Regions from separate parts of the Streptomyces sp. NPDC006602 genome, predicted to be linked through region 1. Evidence: riboswitches for the same ligand, from Rfam matches in the RefSeq annotation. Region 1 holds a riboswitch; each other region holds the start of a gene.
What was found. A riboswitch is a leader RNA that binds a small molecule or an ion and turns the genes downstream of it on or off. The one in region 1 is predicted to bind cyclic di-AMP.
Positions count from the first base shown of each region.

Region 2: another riboswitch for cyclic di-AMP. It lies ahead of ACFYO2_RS26345 (transglycosylase family protein); the one in region 1 lies ahead of ACFYO2_RS11960 (NlpC/P60 family protein).
Region 3: another riboswitch for cyclic di-AMP. It lies ahead of ACFYO2_RS47875 (M23 family metallopeptidase); the one in region 1 lies ahead of ACFYO2_RS11960 (NlpC/P60 family protein).
Region 4: another riboswitch for cyclic di-AMP. It lies ahead of ACFYO2_RS41015 (M23 family metallopeptidase); the one in region 1 lies ahead of ACFYO2_RS11960 (NlpC/P60 family protein).

Region 1 covers NZ_JBIAHG010000003.1:698,740-703,128, reverse strand. Annotated here, with positions in the region: gene ACFYO2_RS11970 (NlpC/P60 family protein) at 1-71, opposite strand, end outside; gene ACFYO2_RS11965 (hypothetical protein) at 557-910, shown strand; gene ACFYO2_RS11960 (NlpC/P60 family protein) at 985-2,160, opposite strand; cyclic di-AMP (ydaO/yuaA leader) riboswitch at 2,168-2,338, opposite strand; gene ACFYO2_RS11955 (hypothetical protein) at 3,048-3,173, shown strand; gene pcrA (DNA helicase PcrA) at 3,262-4,389, shown strand, end outside.
Region 2 covers NZ_JBIAHG010000011.1:92,106-96,494, reverse strand. Annotated here, with positions in the region: gene eno (phosphopyruvate hydratase) at 1-393, opposite strand, end outside; gene ACFYO2_RS26345 (transglycosylase family protein) at 682-1,365, opposite strand; cyclic di-AMP (ydaO/yuaA leader) riboswitch at 1,369-1,537, opposite strand; gene ACFYO2_RS26340 (transglycosylase family protein) at 1,732-2,745, opposite strand; gene ACFYO2_RS26335 (cytochrome P450) at 2,909-4,180, opposite strand; gene ACFYO2_RS26330 (nucleoside triphosphate pyrophosphohydrolase) at 4,177-4,389, opposite strand, start outside.
Region 3 covers NZ_JBIAHG010000063.1:112-4,500, reverse strand. Annotated here, with positions in the region: gene trmB (tRNA (guanosine(46)-N7)-methyltransferase TrmB) at 155-973, shown strand; gene ACFYO2_RS47880 (PrsW family intramembrane metalloprotease) at 1,104-2,456, shown strand; gene ACFYO2_RS47875 (M23 family metallopeptidase) at 2,583-3,611, opposite strand; cyclic di-AMP (ydaO/yuaA leader) riboswitch at 3,623-3,780, opposite strand; tRNA gene ACFYO2_RS47870 (tRNA-Met) at 4,085-4,158, opposite strand.
Region 4 covers NZ_JBIAHG010000033.1:27,729-32,117, forward strand. Annotated here, with positions in the region: gene ACFYO2_RS41005 (HPr family phosphocarrier protein) at 24-305, shown strand; gene ACFYO2_RS41010 (GntR family transcriptional regulator) at 432-1,127, opposite strand; gene ACFYO2_RS41015 (M23 family metallopeptidase) at 1,363-2,148, opposite strand; cyclic di-AMP (ydaO/yuaA leader) riboswitch at 2,162-2,328, opposite strand; gene ACFYO2_RS41020 (M16 family metallopeptidase) at 2,544-3,932, opposite strand; gene ACFYO2_RS41025 (M16 family metallopeptidase) at 3,929-4,389, opposite strand, start outside.

The sequences.
Region 1 (4,389 bases):
GCTATGGTCGCCGCCGTACGGGCCTTGGTGCCGCTGACCGAGCGTTGCCGGGGCTTGCGGTGCGCTGCCACGTGGACTGCACGTCCTTTCGTACGACCGCCTTGTGACCGCCTTGTCCGTACGAACGCCAAGCGGAGCGGACGTAAGGGCGCCCTGGGGCGGTCACGCGTCCGGCGGCGACCAGCACAGGGGAAAGCGGACCGCCGCCGGACCTTCTCGGCGGTGGTGGCCGACTGCCGCCCCTGGCCCGGGCGGCGGTGGGGAGCCGGTCACCTGATGGAGGACGCTAAACCCGACCGTGACGGTGGGGTAACGCGATGTGCGGAAGTTCTCCCAGCTGACCGACGGGTGACCGTATGTGACCGTGATCCGCGATCGGCCCCGTCTACTTCACGCAGAGCGATGACCGATGTGCCGAATCCGTACCCGCGAGGGCGGTTGGGTGCTATGGGGCGCATATGTGCAAGATTCGGTCAGCCCGGGAGGCGGGCGAGAGGTGCCCTTGGGAAGGGGCGGTGTCGGGTGGCGCATGAGGCCGTGATTAGGCTCCGGCCTCATGGACGTACTCATCCATCTCTTCGTCGGCCTGCACATCGTCGGCATCGCCTCGCTGCTCGGCGGCTTCCTCAACCAGATGAAGGCGATGGGCCAGGGCACCGCCCGCTTCGTCCCGGCGATGCTGCACGGCGCGCTGACGATGCTGGTCACCGGCGTGATCCTGGTCGGCCTCAACCAGGCCGACGACCAGTCCGTCAACAACATCAAGATCGGCGTGAAGCTGGCCCTGCTGATCGTGATCCTTGGTCTCGTCTACGTCCAGCGGGACGAGGAGGCGGTGGACAAGCGGCTGTTCGGGCTGGTCGGCGCGCTGACCACGGCGAACATCTTCATCGCGGTGCTGTGGACGTGATCGCGGACCTGATCGCGGACTGATCTCGGACGTGCCGGCGACGTAGGCCGCCGGCACCGCCTCCGAGCGTCGTGTCAGGCCGGCCGCACGACGCTGTAGATCGACGACTCGCCGTCGTAGTAGATGGACTCCTCGCGGACGTACGCGCCCGGCTTCGGGGCGTGGATCATCATGCCGTTGCCGATGTAGAGGCCGACGTGGCTGATGTCGTCGTAGAAGAAGACCAGGTCGCCGGGCTGGGCGGCGGAGAGGGAGACCGTGGTGCCGGCGTTGACCTGGTCGTAGGTGACGCGCGGGATGTCGACGCCGGCGGCCTTCCAGGCGGCCTGGGTGAGGCCGGAGCAGTCGTAGGACTCGGGGCCGGTGGCGCCCCAGACGTACGGCTTGCCGATCTGGGCGCGGGCGAAGGCGAGGGCCTTCTCGGCCTTGGTGGCGTACGAGGAGTCCGTGGTGGACGAGTCGGTGGCGGTGGAGGAGGAAGAGCCTGAGGTGCCGCTGCTCGCCTCCTGCTGAGCCGCCGCCTCCTCCTGGGCCTTCTGCTCCGCCGCCTGCTGCCGCGCCAGCTCGGCCGCCTTGGCCGCGGCCTCCTGCTGTTTCTTCTGCTCGATCGCCGCGAGCCGGGCCTTTTCCTCGGCGGTCAGCTGCGACAGCAGCGCGCGGGCGTCGGCCAGCTTCTTCTGGACGGTGGCCTTGGAGGTCTTCAGGTCGCTCTGCGACTCGGTGAGCTTCTGAAGGCTCTGGGTGGCCTCCTGGCGCTTCGCCATCGTCGCGGACTGCTCGGTGACGTAGTCGTCGACCGCGCCCTTCTGACGATTGGTCAGCCGGCCCATCAGCTGGGACTGGTCGAAGTAGTCCTGCGGGGAGTCCGCGAGCAGGAAGGTCGCCGTGTCGGGGGCGGACGCGCCGGTCCGGTACTGGGCGGCGGCGAAGGAACCAAGTTCCTCCCGCGCCTCGTTGAGCCTCTGGGTGCGCTGGGCGACGTCGTCCAGGAGGGTGTCGACGCGCTTGCGCTGCTTGACGGTGTTTTCCTGGGCCGCGTTGTACTTGTCGGTGGCCGACTCGGCCTGCCGGTACAGGTCGTCGACTTTCTTCTCGACTTCTTCAAGGCTCGGTTTGTCGTCGGTCGACGGGGCGGCATTGGCCGTCTGGGACAGGAGGGCCACGGAGGTGAGGGCGGCCGTGGCCAGGGCAGGGGTCCGGATGCCTGCTACGCGCGTACCCGAAGGACGCGACTTGCGGTGCGACGCCAAGGGAGGCGACTCCTTCCACGTTCCGCCTACCGAGTTAGCTGTCGGGTTCGGGCGGGTGGTTAGGAAGGTTTGCCCTACGGCCCTTCCCTCGAAGGGAGTGCGAGCCGATTCACCCCAAGGTCGGTGGGTCCCCGGCTCCGGGCGCACGGCGGCGCGTCGGACTCGGCGGAGGCCGTGCGGCCCGGCGACGTTCGCCGGTGGGTGTCGTACGGCCTGCCCGGCACGGTAGCCAACAGGTGTGGCCCCTGTGAAGGTTGATGTTCGATATGCCCGATACATTTTCGTGACCTTGGGTCAGGGCGTGGCTTCTTGTGGTCGATCCGGAGTGATCTGCCACGACTTGGGCGTATTTTCGCTGGAGTGGCGACGTCCGCCCGCTTCGGGGCGCTAGCTTCCACCCCGGCGCGGTCCGGTGCCGTGACTGGGTGAGAGAGGCACGGCCATGAGGAAGCGCAGGACACTCGTCGCCACGGGAATCGCGACAGGAGCAGCACTCGCCGCCACCGCGGGCATCGCACCCGCCAGTGCCGACGGGGGGCAGACCTCGGGCAAACCCGTCGTCCGGGTGATCGCGACCGGCCTCGACAACCCGCGACAGCTCTCCTACGACGACGGCCAGCTGTACGTCGCCGAGGTCGGCCAGGGCGGCAAGAAGTGCATCGGGGAGGGATCCGAGGGCGAGACGTGCGTCGGCCTCACCTCACGCGCGTGTGGACGGTCGCCCCCTGGACCGGCAAGATCCTCGGCTGGAAGTCCGGCTTCGGCTCCATCGGTGGCCTGGCCCTCAACGACAAGGGCGACCTGTACGTCAGCCAGCTCTTCGCCGGCCAGGTGACGAAGGTCTCGCACGGCAAACGTACGAGCGTGAAGGTGCCGTCCCGGCGGGCGTGGCCGTCGACCCGTACGACGGCAAGGTCTACGTCTCGGCCTGGTCGATCGCCGACCGTGACGGCACGGTCCTGGAGGGCAGGAAGACGCCGGGCGGCCAGCTCTGGAAGATCCTCGCCTTCTGAGCCTTCTGAGCCTTCTGAACCATCGGAACAGGCGAAGTTCTTGGGGCGGCGGCGGGGTGTCAGTGGGGCGTCCTAGACTCGGAGAGCGATGAGCAGCCTCTTTGATGACAGCTTCCTGGCGAACCTCCAGGCCCCTCGGGCCCACGAGGAAGAACCACCGCCGCCCGACGACGATCACGTACCGGAGCCGGTTCCGGACGATCTGTTCGGCGGGAAGTTCGACGCGCCGCCGGACCGATGGGGGTCCCCCCGCTCGAGCGGAGCCGAGAGTGGGGGAGGGTACTACCGCGACGGCGCCCCCCGTCCGGTGGTGGACCCGGCCGCGCTCCTGGACGGGCTGAACGAGAACCAGCGTGCCGCGGTCGTGCACCACGGCACCCCGCTGCTCATCGTGGCCGGCGCCGGCTCCGGCAAGACCCGCGTGCTCACCCACCGGATCGCGTACCTGCTGGGCGAGCGGAACGTGCATCCGGGCCAGATCCTCGCGATCACCTTCACCAACAAGGCCGCGGGCGAGATGAAGGAGCGCGTCGAGCAGCTCGTCGGCCCGCGAGCGAACGCCATGTGGGTGATGACGTTCCACAGCGCGTGCGTGCGAATTCTGCGCCGGGAGTCGAAGAAGCTCGGCTTCACCTCCTCGTTCTCGATCTACGACGCGGCCGACAGCAAGCGCCTGATGGCCCTGGTCTGCCGCGACCTGGACCTCGACCCCAAGCGCTTCCCGCCGAAGTCCTTCAGCGCCAAGATCTCGAACCTGAAGAACGAGCTGATCGACGAGGAGGACTTCGCCGCCCAGGCCACCGACGGCTTCGAGAAGACCCTCGCGCAGGCCTACGCCATGTACCAGTCGCGACTGCGCGAGGCAAACGCCCTCGACTTCGACGACCTGATCATGACGACCGTCAACCTCCTGCGCGCGTTCCCGGACGTGGCCGAGCACTACCGCCGCCGCTTCCGGCACGTCCTCGTGGACGAGTACCAGGACACCAACCACGCCCAGTACGCCCTGGTCAGGGAACTCGTCGGCACCGCCGAGCACCCGGTGGACGTACCACCCAGCGAGTACGACCTGCAGCCCGCCGAACTGTGCGTCGTGGGCGACGCCGACCAGTCGATCTACGCCTTCCGCGGCGCGACCATCCGCAACATCCTCCAGTTCGAGGAGGACTACCCGGACGCGACGACGATCCTCCTGGAGCAGAACTACCGCTCCACG
Region 2 (4,389 bases), on a different contig from region 1:
GGGGAGGTCGCTGGCCTCGGAGGCGGCGTGGGCGACGGCGAGCGAGACGCCGAGGATGGCGTTGGCGCCGAGCGAGCCCTTGTTGTCGGTGGCGTCCAGGTCGAACATCGCCTGGTCGATCAGGCGCTGCTCGGTGGCGTCGTAGCCGACGAGCTCCGGGCCGATCTGCTCGATGACGGCGAGGACGGCCTTCTCCACGCCCTTGCCGTGGTAGCGGTTGGGGTCACCGTCGCGGAGCTCGATGGCCTCGAAGGCGCCCGTGGAGGCGCCGGACGGAACGGCGGCACGGCCGGTGCTGCCGTCGTCGAGGCCGACCTCGACCTCGACCGTGGGGTTGCCTCGGGAGTCCAGGATTTCCCGGGCTACGACGACGTCGATGGACGGCACGAGCATCTCCTTCTTCAATGTGACGCTGGTCTCACGGAACCACGGTGGGTTCTGCGAGACGAGCCTAACCGGCTCCGGGCGATCGGCCAGCCTGTCGACCACCTCATGGACAGAACCGAAAGTAAATTGTTTCCGAACGGAACAAAAAGCGGGGCACAAAAAGCCCCGCCCCGGTGCGTACGGGGGACGACGCACCGGAGCGGGGAGCCCGTGGGGACGGGGGTGGCCCTCACGAGGCCTCCACTATGGAGTCCACGTCCAGGAGAGCGCTGTGGTTCAGCTACGAGCCGCGTGTCACTTCAGGTGCAGCTGCTGGCCCGGGTAGATGAGGTTGGCGTCCTGGACGATGTCCTTGTTCAGCTCGAACACCTTCGCCCAGCCGCCCTTGACGTCGTTCTCCTCGGCTATGGAGCTGAGGGTGTCGCCGGAGACGACCTTGTACTCGCCGTCGCCCTTCTTGACCTTCTTGCCGGTCGGGGTGGTGACGGTCTTCTTCGAGGCCGGGCGGTCCGCGGAACGGGAGGCCTGCTGCTCGGTGGAACGGGTCGTGGTCCCCGAGGAGCCGCTGGAGGTGTTCGACGAGGTGTCGGCGCTGCCGTTGTAGGCGGAGCTCGACAGGTTCACGCCGCAGTTCGGCCAGGCGCCCTTGCCCTGGGAGGCGAGGACCTTCTCGGCGACGGCGATCTGCTGGGACTTGGAGGCCTGGTTGGCCTGCGCGGCGTACTGCGTGCCGCCGTACGCGGCCCAGGTGGAGGCGGAGAACTGGAGACCGCCGTAGTAGCCGTTGCCGGTGTTGATGGACCAGTTGCCGCCGGACTCGCACTGGGCCACGGCGTCCCACTCGGAGGCGGTGGCGGCGGAGGCGTTGCCGGCCGCCATCAGCGGGGCGGCGACGGCGGCACCGGTGACACCGGCGATGGCGATGGCACGAGTGGCCTTGGACGGACGGCGGTGCTTGCCCTTGCCGGAAAACAGCATGGTGGATCCCCTCACCGACGCCTGCGAGGTGAGCTGTCGGGTTCGGGCCGGTTGAGTTGCCCGGCCACGTCCCTTGCGGAACATGGCTTCACCCCAAGCCGGAGCCAGCTTCAACTGCTGGTCCCGGCACTTACCTTGGGTCCCCCGCTCCTGCCTACGGCGCTTTACGCGACGACTGTTCCCGTACGGCCGCTGGCAGGATTCGGCGTTGCGGCAGTCGGGGCTCGTGTTGGCGAGCGGTCCTGACGGTAGACACGCGATCCGCGGAATTTCAAAGACGATCAGGGCTTCTGAGAGTCATCCCACACTTTCACCGAACCGGACATTCAGCGCGAAATGCGGCGCGAACTCCCGCTCGTTTTCGCCCTATTCGATACCTACGATGAGGGTCTGACCGGGCGCGATGACACTCGGGTCGGCGCCGATCGCCTGCTTGTTCTCCGCGTAGAGCTCACGCCACCCGCCTTCGAGGTCAAGGGAGTCGGCGATGGACGCGAGAGTGTCTCCGGGGCGGACGGTGTACGAGTCCGCGCGGGCGGCGTGCCGGCCGCCGGAGGCGCTCGTGTCGGCACTGGCGGTGTCGGTGCCGACCGCGGTCTCGTCGGCGCTGCCGCCGCGGTGCTTGCCCGCGACGAGGGCGCCGGTGTCGACGAGGGCCGAAGAGCCGCCCTCTTGCCAGAAGTTGTCCGAGTCGTCCTGTTTCGGCGCGCCTGTGGAGTCGCCGCCGGAGTCCGGCGAGGCACTGGGGGTCGAGTCGGAATCGGCCGAGGTGTCGGACTTGGCCGGGTTGTCGCCCTCGCCGGTCTTGTCGGCCTTCCCGGAAGAATTCGACCGGGCGTCGGACGGAGAGGTCGACGCGGACGACGAAGGCGCATCCGAAGACGTGTCACCGGGCGAGTCGGCCGACGATCGGGAGGAGTCGGACAAGCCGGTCGAGCCGGACGATTCGTCGGCGCCCGAGGTCACCTCGTCCGCCACGCCCGTGTCGACGTCGGCCGCCCCCGAGTCCTTGCTGAGGCCGTTGAGCAGACCGCAGGTGGACCAGTAGCCCACGCCCTTGGCCGCGAGGATCTTCTCGGCGACGGCTATCTGCTGGGAGCGGCTGGCCTGGTCGGGGCTCGAGGCGAAGTCGAGGCCGCTGTACTGCTCCCAGTCCTCCTGGGCGATGTGCAGTCCGCCGTAGTACCCGTCGCCTTTGTCCTGGCTCCAGGAGCCGCCCGTCTCGCAGTTGGCCACCTGGTCCCACGTGGTGCCGGTCGCCGCGCTGGCGCCGGTGGCACCGAGGAGCGGGATCGCGATGGCGGAGCCGGTCACTCCGGCCGCGACGAGGATGGCCGGAGCCTGGCGGGGGCGACGATGGCGGCCGTTCCCGGAGAGCATGCGGAGACCTTTCGCGAGGCAACAGTGACCAGCGCGGCGGGTGAGGCGCCGCGCTGATCCGTGAACGTATAGGCAGCCGATCACTTGTCACAAGTTAATGCCGCGTAGATCACGTGAAGATCACAGAGTTGAGGGTGGGTCAGCTTTACGCAGGTGAGCGCAGTCATACACGCGGCGTGAACTCGACGGGCAACGTCCGCAGTCCGCGCATGATGAGACCGCCCCGCCACCGCAGATCAGCGGAATCCACGGCGAGTTGCAAGTCCGGGAGGCGGGTGAGCAGCGTGGCGAGCGCGGTCTGCCCCTCCAGTCTGGCCAGGGGGGCACCGAGGCAGTAGTGGATGCCGTGGCCGTATCCGAGGTGTTGGTTGTCACGCCGGGAGAGGTCGAGGGTGTCCGGATCGGCGAACCGCTCCGGATCCCGGTCGGCAGCGGCCAGTACGACGAGGACGGGGTCGCCGGCCGCGATGTCCTGCCCGCCGATGCTCAGCGGCTCGGTGGCGAACCGCCAGGTGGCGAGCTCGACGGGGCCGTCGTATCGGAGGAGTTCCTCCACGCCGGTCTCGAGCAGTGCCGTGTCGTCGGCGGCGAGGGCCTTCTGGAGCCGGCCTCGCTGCTCGGGGTGGGTCAGGAGGGCGTAGGTGCCGTTGCCGATGAGGTTGACGGTGGTCTCGAATCCCGCGAACAGGAGGATGAAGGCCATGGCCGCGGCCTCGTTCTCGGTGAGGTGCTCGCCGTGGTCGGAGGCCCGGATCAGACCGGAGATGAGGTCCTCACCGGGGGTGCTCTGGGCCGTAAGGGCCTCGCGCTTGCGGTGGATGAGCTCGGCGAGATAGCCGCGCATCTTCTTCACCGACCGTGCGACCCCGCCACGCGGTCCGCCCCCGTGCCGGATCATCATGCCCGCCCAGTCGCGGAAGTCGTCCTGGTCCGCGCGGGGGACCCCGAGCAGGTCGCAGATCGCGTAGATGGGGAGCGGGAAGGCGAAGTCGTGGATGAGGTCGGCGCTGCCCTTGTCGGCGAACTGGTCGATGAGGTGGTCGGTCAACTCCTGCACGCGGGGCGCGAATTCGGCGACGCGTCTCGGGGTGAACGCCTTGGATACGAGCCGACGCAGCCGCGTGTGGTCCGGCGGGTCGATGTTGAGCAGATGCGTCATCAACTCGGCCTTGCGCTCCCCGGGGATGCCGGTCTTGCCCTTGGCGTGCGCGGGCTCGTCGTGATGCGCGGGGTTCTTGGACAGGCGCGGGTCGGCGAGGGCCTGCTTGGCGTCGGCGTAACGGGTGACCAGCCAGGCCTCCACGCCGCTGGGGAGTTCGGTCTTGTGGACGGGGGCGTTTTCGCGGAGCCAGGCGTAGGCGGGGTAGGGGTCCGTCGCGAACTCCCAGGAGAAGAGGGCGGGAGTGGGGGCGGGCGGCGTGGGCTGGTTGGTCACTCCGCCGACTCCGACCGCGTCTCCGTCTGTCTGATCGCGTCCCGGTACGCCCGAGCCGCCGCCCGCAACGCCGCCTCCGGATCCACCCCGTCCGCCTCCGCCCGTACCGCCAGCGCGAGCAGCTCGTAGCCGATGCCCTCGCCGGTCGGGAGCGGGACCTCGAGGCCCGCCGTGCGGACGCGTGAGGCCAGCTTCGCCGCCAGGGCGAG
Region 3 (4,389 bases), on a different contig from region 1:
TCCGCCCCTGCACCCCGCTGGGGCTGCGCCCCAGACCCCTTCGGCCCGAAGGGCCTCGTCCTCAAACGCCGGACGGGCTGAATGGTGCGAACCGGGGCGCTGCGCCTTTCGAGCGACCGAGTCGGGGGTCCGGGGTCGTAAAATTGGGCTCACTGTGTCTGAGTCCCTCGATGTTCCCGAAGCCAGCCAGGCCACCCCTCATGCGCCCGGTGTGTCCGTCCGGCATGTTCGCGCCAAGGGGGAGCCTCGGTTTCCCGACGGGCCGAGTGCCGATCCTGCGGGGTCGCACTTCGAGCGGCGGATCCGGAGCTTTCAGCCTCGGCGCAGTCGGGTGACGGCGGGGCAGGCGGACGCGTTGCAGCGGCTGTGGCCCAAGTGGGGACTCGACATCGACGGGCAGCGGGTCATCGACCTCACCGAACTGTTCGGGAACGACAACCCCGTCGTGCTCGAGATCGGGTTCGGGATGGGTGAGGCCACGGCCCGGATGGCGGCCGCCGACCCCGGCACCAACATCCTCGCAGTCGACGTACACACTCCTGGGCAGGGAAATCTGCTCAATCTCGCCGACCAGAACGGACTGTCCACCATCCGCGTCGGCAACGGCGACGCCATCATCCTGCTGCGCGAGATGCTCGCCCCGGACTCCCTGGCCGGTCTGCGCGTGTACTTCCCCGACCCCTGGCCGAAGAAGCGGCACCACAAGCGGCGGCTGATCCAGCCGGAGTTCCTCGACCTCGCCGCCACCCGGCTCGGACCGGGGGCGATCGTGCACTGTGCGACGGACTGGGAGCCGTACGCCGAGCAGATGCTCGAGGTGCTCACGGCGCATCCCGGCTTCGAGAACACACAGCGCGAGGGCGGTTTTGCGCCGCGTCCCGAGTTCCGGCCGCTGACCCGTTTCGAGGGCCAGGGACTGGAGAAGGGTCATGTCGTGAACGACCTGCTCTTCCGCCGCGTAGAGCACTCGTAGAGCACCTCGCAGAACAACAGGCAAACCACCTCGTAGAGCAACGTGTAGAGCACAAGGACCAGCCCCCACCGGCGCCTGACCCCCCTCTTCCCCCTGCGGACGGCGCCTCTGCCTCGTTAGGGTCAATGCCGTGGCCACCGTTCCCCCCTACCCGACGCATCCCGGTGATCCGACCGGCGGCGCACTGCGGCACGCGCACTGGTGGCAGAAGAAGTGGGTGCGCTATGGCGCACTGAGCACCCTGCTCGCACTCTCCGGGCTCGTCATCCTCGCCCTGGTCCGCCGGCAGACCGGTACGGAGGGGTTCTTGGTCGGGCTCGGACTCGCCGTACTGCCCGTCCCGCTCCTCATCGCCGCCTTCCGGTGGCTCGACCGGGTCGAACCCGGCCCGTGGCGCAATCTGCTGTTCTCCTTCGCCTGGGGAGCCTGCGCGGCGGCGCTGATAGCGATCATCGCCAACAGTTTCGCGACCAGATGGATAGCGACGGCCACGGCGGACCCCTCCAGCGCGGACACCCTCGGCGCGACCGTCATAGCGCCCGTCGTGGAGGAGTCGGCCAAGGCCGCGGCCGTTTTACTCGTCTTCCTCTTCCGGCGCCGGGACTTCACCGGGATCGTCGACGGAGTGGTGATAGCCGGGGTCACCGCCACCGGCTTCGCCTTCACCGAGAACATCCTCTACCTCGGCACCGCCTTCGGCACCGACCAGCTGACCGGCGACACCGGCATCGCCTCCGTCACCGCGGCGACCTTCTTCGTGCGGATCATCATGTCGCCGTTCGCGCACCCGCTCTTCACCGTCCTCACCGGCATCGGCTTCGGCATCTCCGCGCTCTCGGCGGAGCGCCACCACCTGCGGCGCGTCCTGCTGCCGCTGTCCGGGCTGCTGCTCGCGATGGGCATGCACGCGATCTGGAACGGCTCCTCGACAATCGGCGAGTACGGGTTCTTCGCGGTCTACGCGGCGTTCATGGTCCCCGCGTTCGGGCTGCTGACCTGGCTCGTCATCTGGACCCGGCAGCGTGAGCTGAGGACCGTACGGGAAGAGCTCCCCGCGTACACCGTGGCGGGCTGGCTGACACCGGCCGAGCCGTACGCCCTCGGCTCGATGCGGGCACGGCGACTGGCCCGCGGGTACGCCCGGCAGCACTTCGGACGCCCCGCGGCACGGGCGGTGGCGCAGTACGAGGCCTACGCGACCTCACTGGCGTTCCTACGGCAGCGCGCGCGCCGTGGGCGGGCGGGGGCCGACTTCGCCGTACGGGAACGGGAGTTGCTGGCCGAGCTGTGGTGGCGTCGGGACGTGGCGCGTCCCGCGCTGGACCACGCGGCACGGGCGACGGCACCGCCGGTGGCGGTGGCCGCACCGCCGTGGCCGGTGTACGGGGTGTACGGATACCCGGCGCCGACGGCGCCGGTGTATCCAGCGGCGCCGTACCCCTCCTACAACTCGTACCACTCCTACAACCCGTATCGGACGTAGCCGCGAACCACGTCGGACGTGGCCCCCGGACAAGCGACCGGGCCGAGGATCAGGCCGAAGCCTCCGTCAGGCGCCCGATCTCGAGCGAGCCTGCGAAGCGAGAGCGAAGAAGAAGGAAGACGGGCCTCAGGGGTTGAGGCCCTTGCTCCGCAGCCAGGCCATCGGGTCGATGCCGGAGTCGGAACCGTCGGGGTGGACCTCGAGGTGCAGATGCGCCCCGGTCACGTTCCCCGTCGCACCCACGCGCCCGATCACGTCACCCGTGTTGACCTTCTGGCCGACGCTGACGCTGATCGAGGACTGGTGGGCGAACCAGAGCTCCGTGCCGTCGTCGAGGGTGAGCACGGTCTTGTAGCCGTACGACCCGTCCCAGCCGGCCTGCGTGATCGTCCCGCTGTGGATGGCCTTGATGAGCGTGCCCGTGGGCGCGGCGAAGTCGAGGCCGGTGTGGTAGCCGGACGACCACAGGGAGCCGGCCTGACCGAAGGTGGAGGTGATCGTGTACGAGGAGGTCGGCAGCGCGTACTGCTTCGCCAGCTCGGCGAGACGCTCGGCCTCGGCCTTCTTCGCGGCCTCCTCCTCCGCCTTCTTCTTCGCGGCGGCGGCTTCGGCCTTGGCCTCCTGCTCCGCCTTGGCGGCCGCTTCGGCGACCTGCTTCTCGGCGGCGGCCACGGCGTCGGCGGCGGCCTTGCTCTCGACCTGGTCCTGCTGCTGCTCGGCCTGGGCCATGATCCGGGTGCGCAGCGCCTCGCCGGCGTCGGCGGTGCCCTGCTCGGTGTCGGCCGAGGTCGCGCTGACGCTGCTGAGCGCGGTGACGGAGTCCTCGGCGGCGTCCGAGTCGTCCGTGATGAGGGAGCCCACGTTGGGCAGGTCGGGCAGGGAGATCGACACCGGCGGCTTGCCGGTCTGCGCGCTGGCCATGCCGCCCGCGCCGACGGCGGCTATGACACCGACGCCTAGAACGGTGGAGCTGCGGGCGAGTCCGCCGCGCTGCTTGGCGACACGATGCCGGCCACGTACGGGTCGGATGGAGTCCTCGGTGGGATTCCACTCCGTCCAGGGGCCCTCGTCGGTGAAAGTGCCGTAGCCGAAGGTCTCGGTGTCGCGCTGGCTCGGCACGAACGGGGCTTCTGGGGCAGGCCGGTTGGACGCCACGTGGGCGTGCTCCTTTCCTTCCTTCTCGCCTACCGGGTTAGCTGACGGGTTCGGAGCAGGAAGGTCTCCTACGCGCGTATACCTGCCGTGAGTTCACGGTGGTATCCGCGCGATTCACCCCAAGGTGGTGGTTCCCCGGTTCCCTTGCGGGATTCGGCGCGTGCGCACGGAGCCGACTCTTGTGACGGCTGGGACGACCGCGCTGCGTTATCGAACGTTAATAGACGCGGGGCCCGGATTCCAAGCTGTTCCACTTGATCATTAATCTTTCCGCCCAGGACTTACGGTCCATGACGGGCGAAAAACGGGCGAGTTGACCAAGCCTCAGCAAGCTCAGAGGTATTGACGGTGTGTCAGTTGTTATGCGGAGGGCACTCACCCGATCACCCCTCGTAACAACGAGGGCCAAGGCAGGCGGCACACAAAGACCGAGGGCCGGAACCCATTTCTGGATTCCGGCCCTCGGCCTTCAGTAGCGGGGACAGGATTTGAACCTGCGACCTCTGGGTTATGAGCCCAGCGAGCTACCGAGCTGCTCCACCCCGCGTCGTTGTGACTCCAGTGTACGCCATCCGCGGGACGGAAGTCGCACCCAGGTGGTCGCGGGCGACCGAGGTGCAGGATCCGTCGATCCGATCGATCACCCGGCGCCGGTGCGGGCGTCACTGGGGGCTCCGCCCCCAGACCACCGACCTACGCCCACCCACCACCCGACTCGGTCGGCTAGGAGGCGGGCCTCGCCCGACCGCCACCGGCGCCGCAAGGCGCACGCACCCGC
Region 4 (4,389 bases), on a different contig from region 1:
GATACATCGAAGGGCAGCATCACATGGCTGAGCGCCGCGTCAACGTCGGCTGGGCCGAGGGTCTCCACGCCCGCCCCGCTTCCATCTTCGTCCGGGCCGCCACGGCCGCAGGCATCCCGGTGACGATCTCCAAGGCCGACGGCAACCCCGTCAACGCGGCCTCCATGCTGGCCGTCCTCGGTCTGGGCGCCCAGGGCGGCGAGGAGATCGTCCTCGCCTCCGAGGCCGAGGGCGCCGACGTGGCCCTCGACCGTCTGGCGAAGCTGGTCTCCGAGGGTCTCGAGGAACTCCCCGAAACCGTCTGAGCACGCAATTGACGTTTGCCGCGAAGGGCTCGCCCGAATTATCGGGCGAGCCCTTCGCATTTCCCGCTCACGGGCAGCAGAAATAATCCCCCGCGAATTATCCCCTCTTTGTATACGGTGCCTGTGTTAATGCCGCAGGCCCGTCATGTTTACGGGATGTTGCGAGTTCCTCACACGGTCCGGCCGATCCCCGCCGCCGGTGAATCGCAGCCGGTGCGCCGCCGTCGCGCGCTCCGTGTGCAGCGCCGTGAGCGCCCGCGCGCGTTCGCCGTCGCCGCGCGCCACCGCGTCCACGATCCCGCCGTGCTCCGCCCACGACTCCACGGGGTTGGCCGGCGCCTCCACCGCGTACATCCATGCGATCTTGTGGCGCAGCTGGGTCAGCATCGAGGTCATCGCGGCACTGCCCGAGGCCTGCGCGAGCGTCTCGTGGAACCATGCCCCCAGGGAGCGCAGATCCTCACTGTTGCCCCGCCTGGCACGCTCCTGGCCCAGCCGGACCAGGCCGCGCAGCACCTTGAGATGGGCCTCGGTCCGCCGCTGGGCGGCCCGGGAGGCGCCGAGCGGCTCCAGGAGCATGCGCATCTCCAGCAGGTCGGCGCCCTCCTGTTCGGTGGGTTCCGCGACGCACGCGCCCGCGTGCCGCCGGGTCACCACGAAGCCCTCCGCCTCCAGCGTGCGCAGGGCCTCCCGGACGGGGACGCGCGAGACGCCGTAGCGGCGCGCGAGCAGTTCCTCGGTGAGTCGGCTGCCGCGCTCGTAGACACCCGCGACGATGTCGTCCCGGATCGCCGTGCATACCGAGTGCGCCGGAATACGCATGACCGACCTCCGCTTTAATCCCCGTGAAACGTCGACGATTGACGTGTGTTCAGTGACTCTATTGCAATCAGCGGGAATTTCCGATGGCGGGCCGGAATCCATGGATATTTTTTGGACAGACGGTCGTCCCAAACGCCGAAAGCCCCGGCTGGGGGAGCCGGGGCTTCGGGATGCGGAGCCGTCTGTCGTCAGACGATGCCGGGACGCACGCGTGGGTCGTTCGCGGGCGCGAGCGTCAGACGTTCACACCGTGCGAGCGGAGGTAGGCGACGGGGTCGATGTCCGAGCCGTACTCCGCGGTGGTGCGGGCCTCGAAGTGGAGGTGCGGCCCGGTGACGTTGCCGGTGGCGCCGGAGAGGCCTATCTGCTGCCCCGGGGTGACCGTCTGGCCGACGGAGACGCCGATGGAGGACAGGTGGCCGTACTGGGTGTACGTGCCGTCGTTCATCTTGATCACGACGTTGTTCCCGTACGACCCGCCCCAGCCGGCCTCGACGACCGTGCCGGAGCCGACCGCGTGGACGGAGGTGCCGCTCGCTGCGTGGAAGTCGACGCCGGTGTGGCTGCCGGAGGACCAGACGGCGCCGCCGGACTTGTAGCCGGTCGAGATGTACGAGCCGGAGACGGGGGCGACGAAGGCGTTGAGGATCTTGCGCTCGGCCTCCCGGGCGGCGCGCTCCTTGGCCTCGCGGGCCTGCTTGGCCTCGGCGACCGCCTTCTTGGCCTCGGCGGCAGCCTGCTTGCGCGCGGCCTCCTCGGCCTTCTTCCGCGCCTCGGCCTGCTCGGCGGCCTGCTTCTGGGCGGCGGCCTGGGCGTCGATCTGGTCGGCGATCGAGTTGTCGGTGCTGATGACGGGGATGAGACCGGTCTGCTCGGCGGCCGGTTCGGCGGCGAGCGCCGGGGCGGCCAGGGTGCCGATGACGCCGGTGGTGGTCAGCGCCGCCACGCCCGCCGCACGGGCGGTGGTGCGCTTCATCCGGCTGGGACGACGGTGCTTCCCGGTGGCGCAGGTGAACGCCATGTGGTGGCTGGTCCTTTCCTTCCTTCTCGCCTACCGGGTTAGCTGACGGGTTCGGAGCAGGAAGGTCTCCTACGGGCCCCCTCGCGGTGCGCGCGGGCGTCCGATTCACCCCAGGGACTTGTGGTGTGGGTCCCCGGCTCCCCTGGCTCGCGCCATGTGGGGACTCGGCGATGACTGTCCGGTGCCGCGGGTGCGGCGCACTGCCTGACGAACAGCCCGCATGACGCTAAACGCGGCAACTTTCAATCCCCAAACGGATCACGGCTTTTGTAGCGCATGCCACAGGGCAGACAGGCAACCTCTCCCTCAATTCGGACATGGAGGGGCCCTGGTGACTCTCCGGTCACCAGGGCCCCTGGGCGCGCCTACGCCCACCGCGCTACGCGCGCGTGCGCCTACTCCGCCGAGACGACGGTGACTTCGCCGATGCCGAGGGCCTCGACGGGCTCCCTGATCTGCGCCGCGTCCCCGACGAGGATCGTCACCAGCCGGTCGACCGGGAAGGCGCTCACGACCGCCGCGGTGGCCTCCACGGTGCCGGTCGCGGCGAGCTGCTGGTACAGCGTCGCCTGGAAGTCGTCCGGCAGGTGCTGCTCGACCTGGTCGGCCAGCGTGCTCGCCACGGCCGCCGCGGTCTCGTACTTCAGCGGTGCCACCCCGACGAGGTTCTGCACGGCGATGTCACGCTCGGCGTCGGTGAGCCCTCCGGCGGCGAGGGTGCGCAGCACTGTCCACAGGTCGTCGAGTGCTGGACCGGTGTTCGGGGTGTCGACGGAGCCGCTGATGGCGAGCATCGCGGCGCCGGTGCCGTCCGGCGCGGAGCGCATGACCTGCCCGAACGCCCGCACGCCGTAGGTGTAACCCTTCTCCTCCCGCAGGACGCGGTCCAGGCGGGAGGTGAGGGTGCCGCCCAGACAGTAGGTGCCGAGCACCTGCGCGGGCCACACGCGGTCGTGCCGGTCTGGGCCGATACGGCCGATCAGCAGCTGCGTCTGGACGGCTCCGGGGCGGTCCACGATGACGACCCTGCCGGTGTCGTCGGCGGTCACCGGCGGCACGGGACGGGGCTGGGCCGCGGAACCGGTCCAGGAGCCGAGCGTGTCTCCGAGCAGCGCGTCGAGGTCGATGCCGGTGAGGTCGCCGACGACCACCACGGTGGCGGTGGCGGGGCGGACGTGCTTCTCGTAGAAGCCGCGCACGGCCGAGGAGTCGATGTTCTCGACCGTCTCCTCGGTGCCCTGGCGCGGGCGCGACATGCGCGAGGTGGCCGGGAAGAGCTCCTTGGAGAGCTCCTTGGCGGCACGCCGGGACGGGTTGGCCAGCTCGTGCGGGATCTCGTCCAGGCGGTTGCGCACCAGTCGCTCGACCTCGCTGTCCGCGAACGCGGGCGCCCTGAGGGCGTCGGACAGCAGGCCCAGCGCCTTGGCCAGGCGCGAGACCGGGACCTCCAGGGACAGCCGTACGCCGGGGTGGTCGGCGTGCGAGTCGAGGGTGGCGCCGCAGCGCTCCAGCTCGGCGGCGAACTCCTCGGCGGAGTGCTTGTCGGTGCCCTCGGAGAAGGCCCGCGCCATGATCGTGGCGACGCCGTCCAGGCCGGCCGGTTCGGCCTCCAGCGGTGCGTCCAGGAGCACCTCCACGGCGACGACCTGCTGGCCGGGCCGGTGGCAGCGCAGCACGGTCAGGCCGTTGTCGAGCGTCCCGCGCTCGGGCGCCGGGAAGGCCCAGGGCCTGGCCTCTCCCGCCTGGGGCTGGGGGTGGAATTCCATCGTGGCGAGCTCGGTCACCGGGCCGCCTCCTCGTTCTCGTCCTGGTCGGCGGGGGTTTCGGGGGCGATCGGCTCGTAGACGAGCACCGCGCGGTTGTCGGGGCGCAGGCGGGCCTTGGCGATCTCCTGGACCTCCTCGGCCGTCACGTCAAGGACGCGCTGTACGGCGGTCAGGGCGAGCTGCGGGTCGCCGAACAGCACCGCGTACCGGCACAGTTCGTCGGCGCGGCCCGCGACCGTGCCGAGCCGGTCCAGCCATTCGCGCTCCAACTGGGCCTGGGCGCGCTCCATTTCCTCTGCCGTGGGGCCCTCCTCGGCGAACCGGGCGAGCTCCTCGTCGATGGCGGCCTCGATGACCGGCACCTTGACGTCACCGGAGGTCTTCACGTCCAGCCAGCCCAGGGAGGGCGCTCCGGCCAGCCGCAGCAGACCGAAGCCGGCCGCCACCGCCGTACGGTCGCGCCGTACGAGCCGGT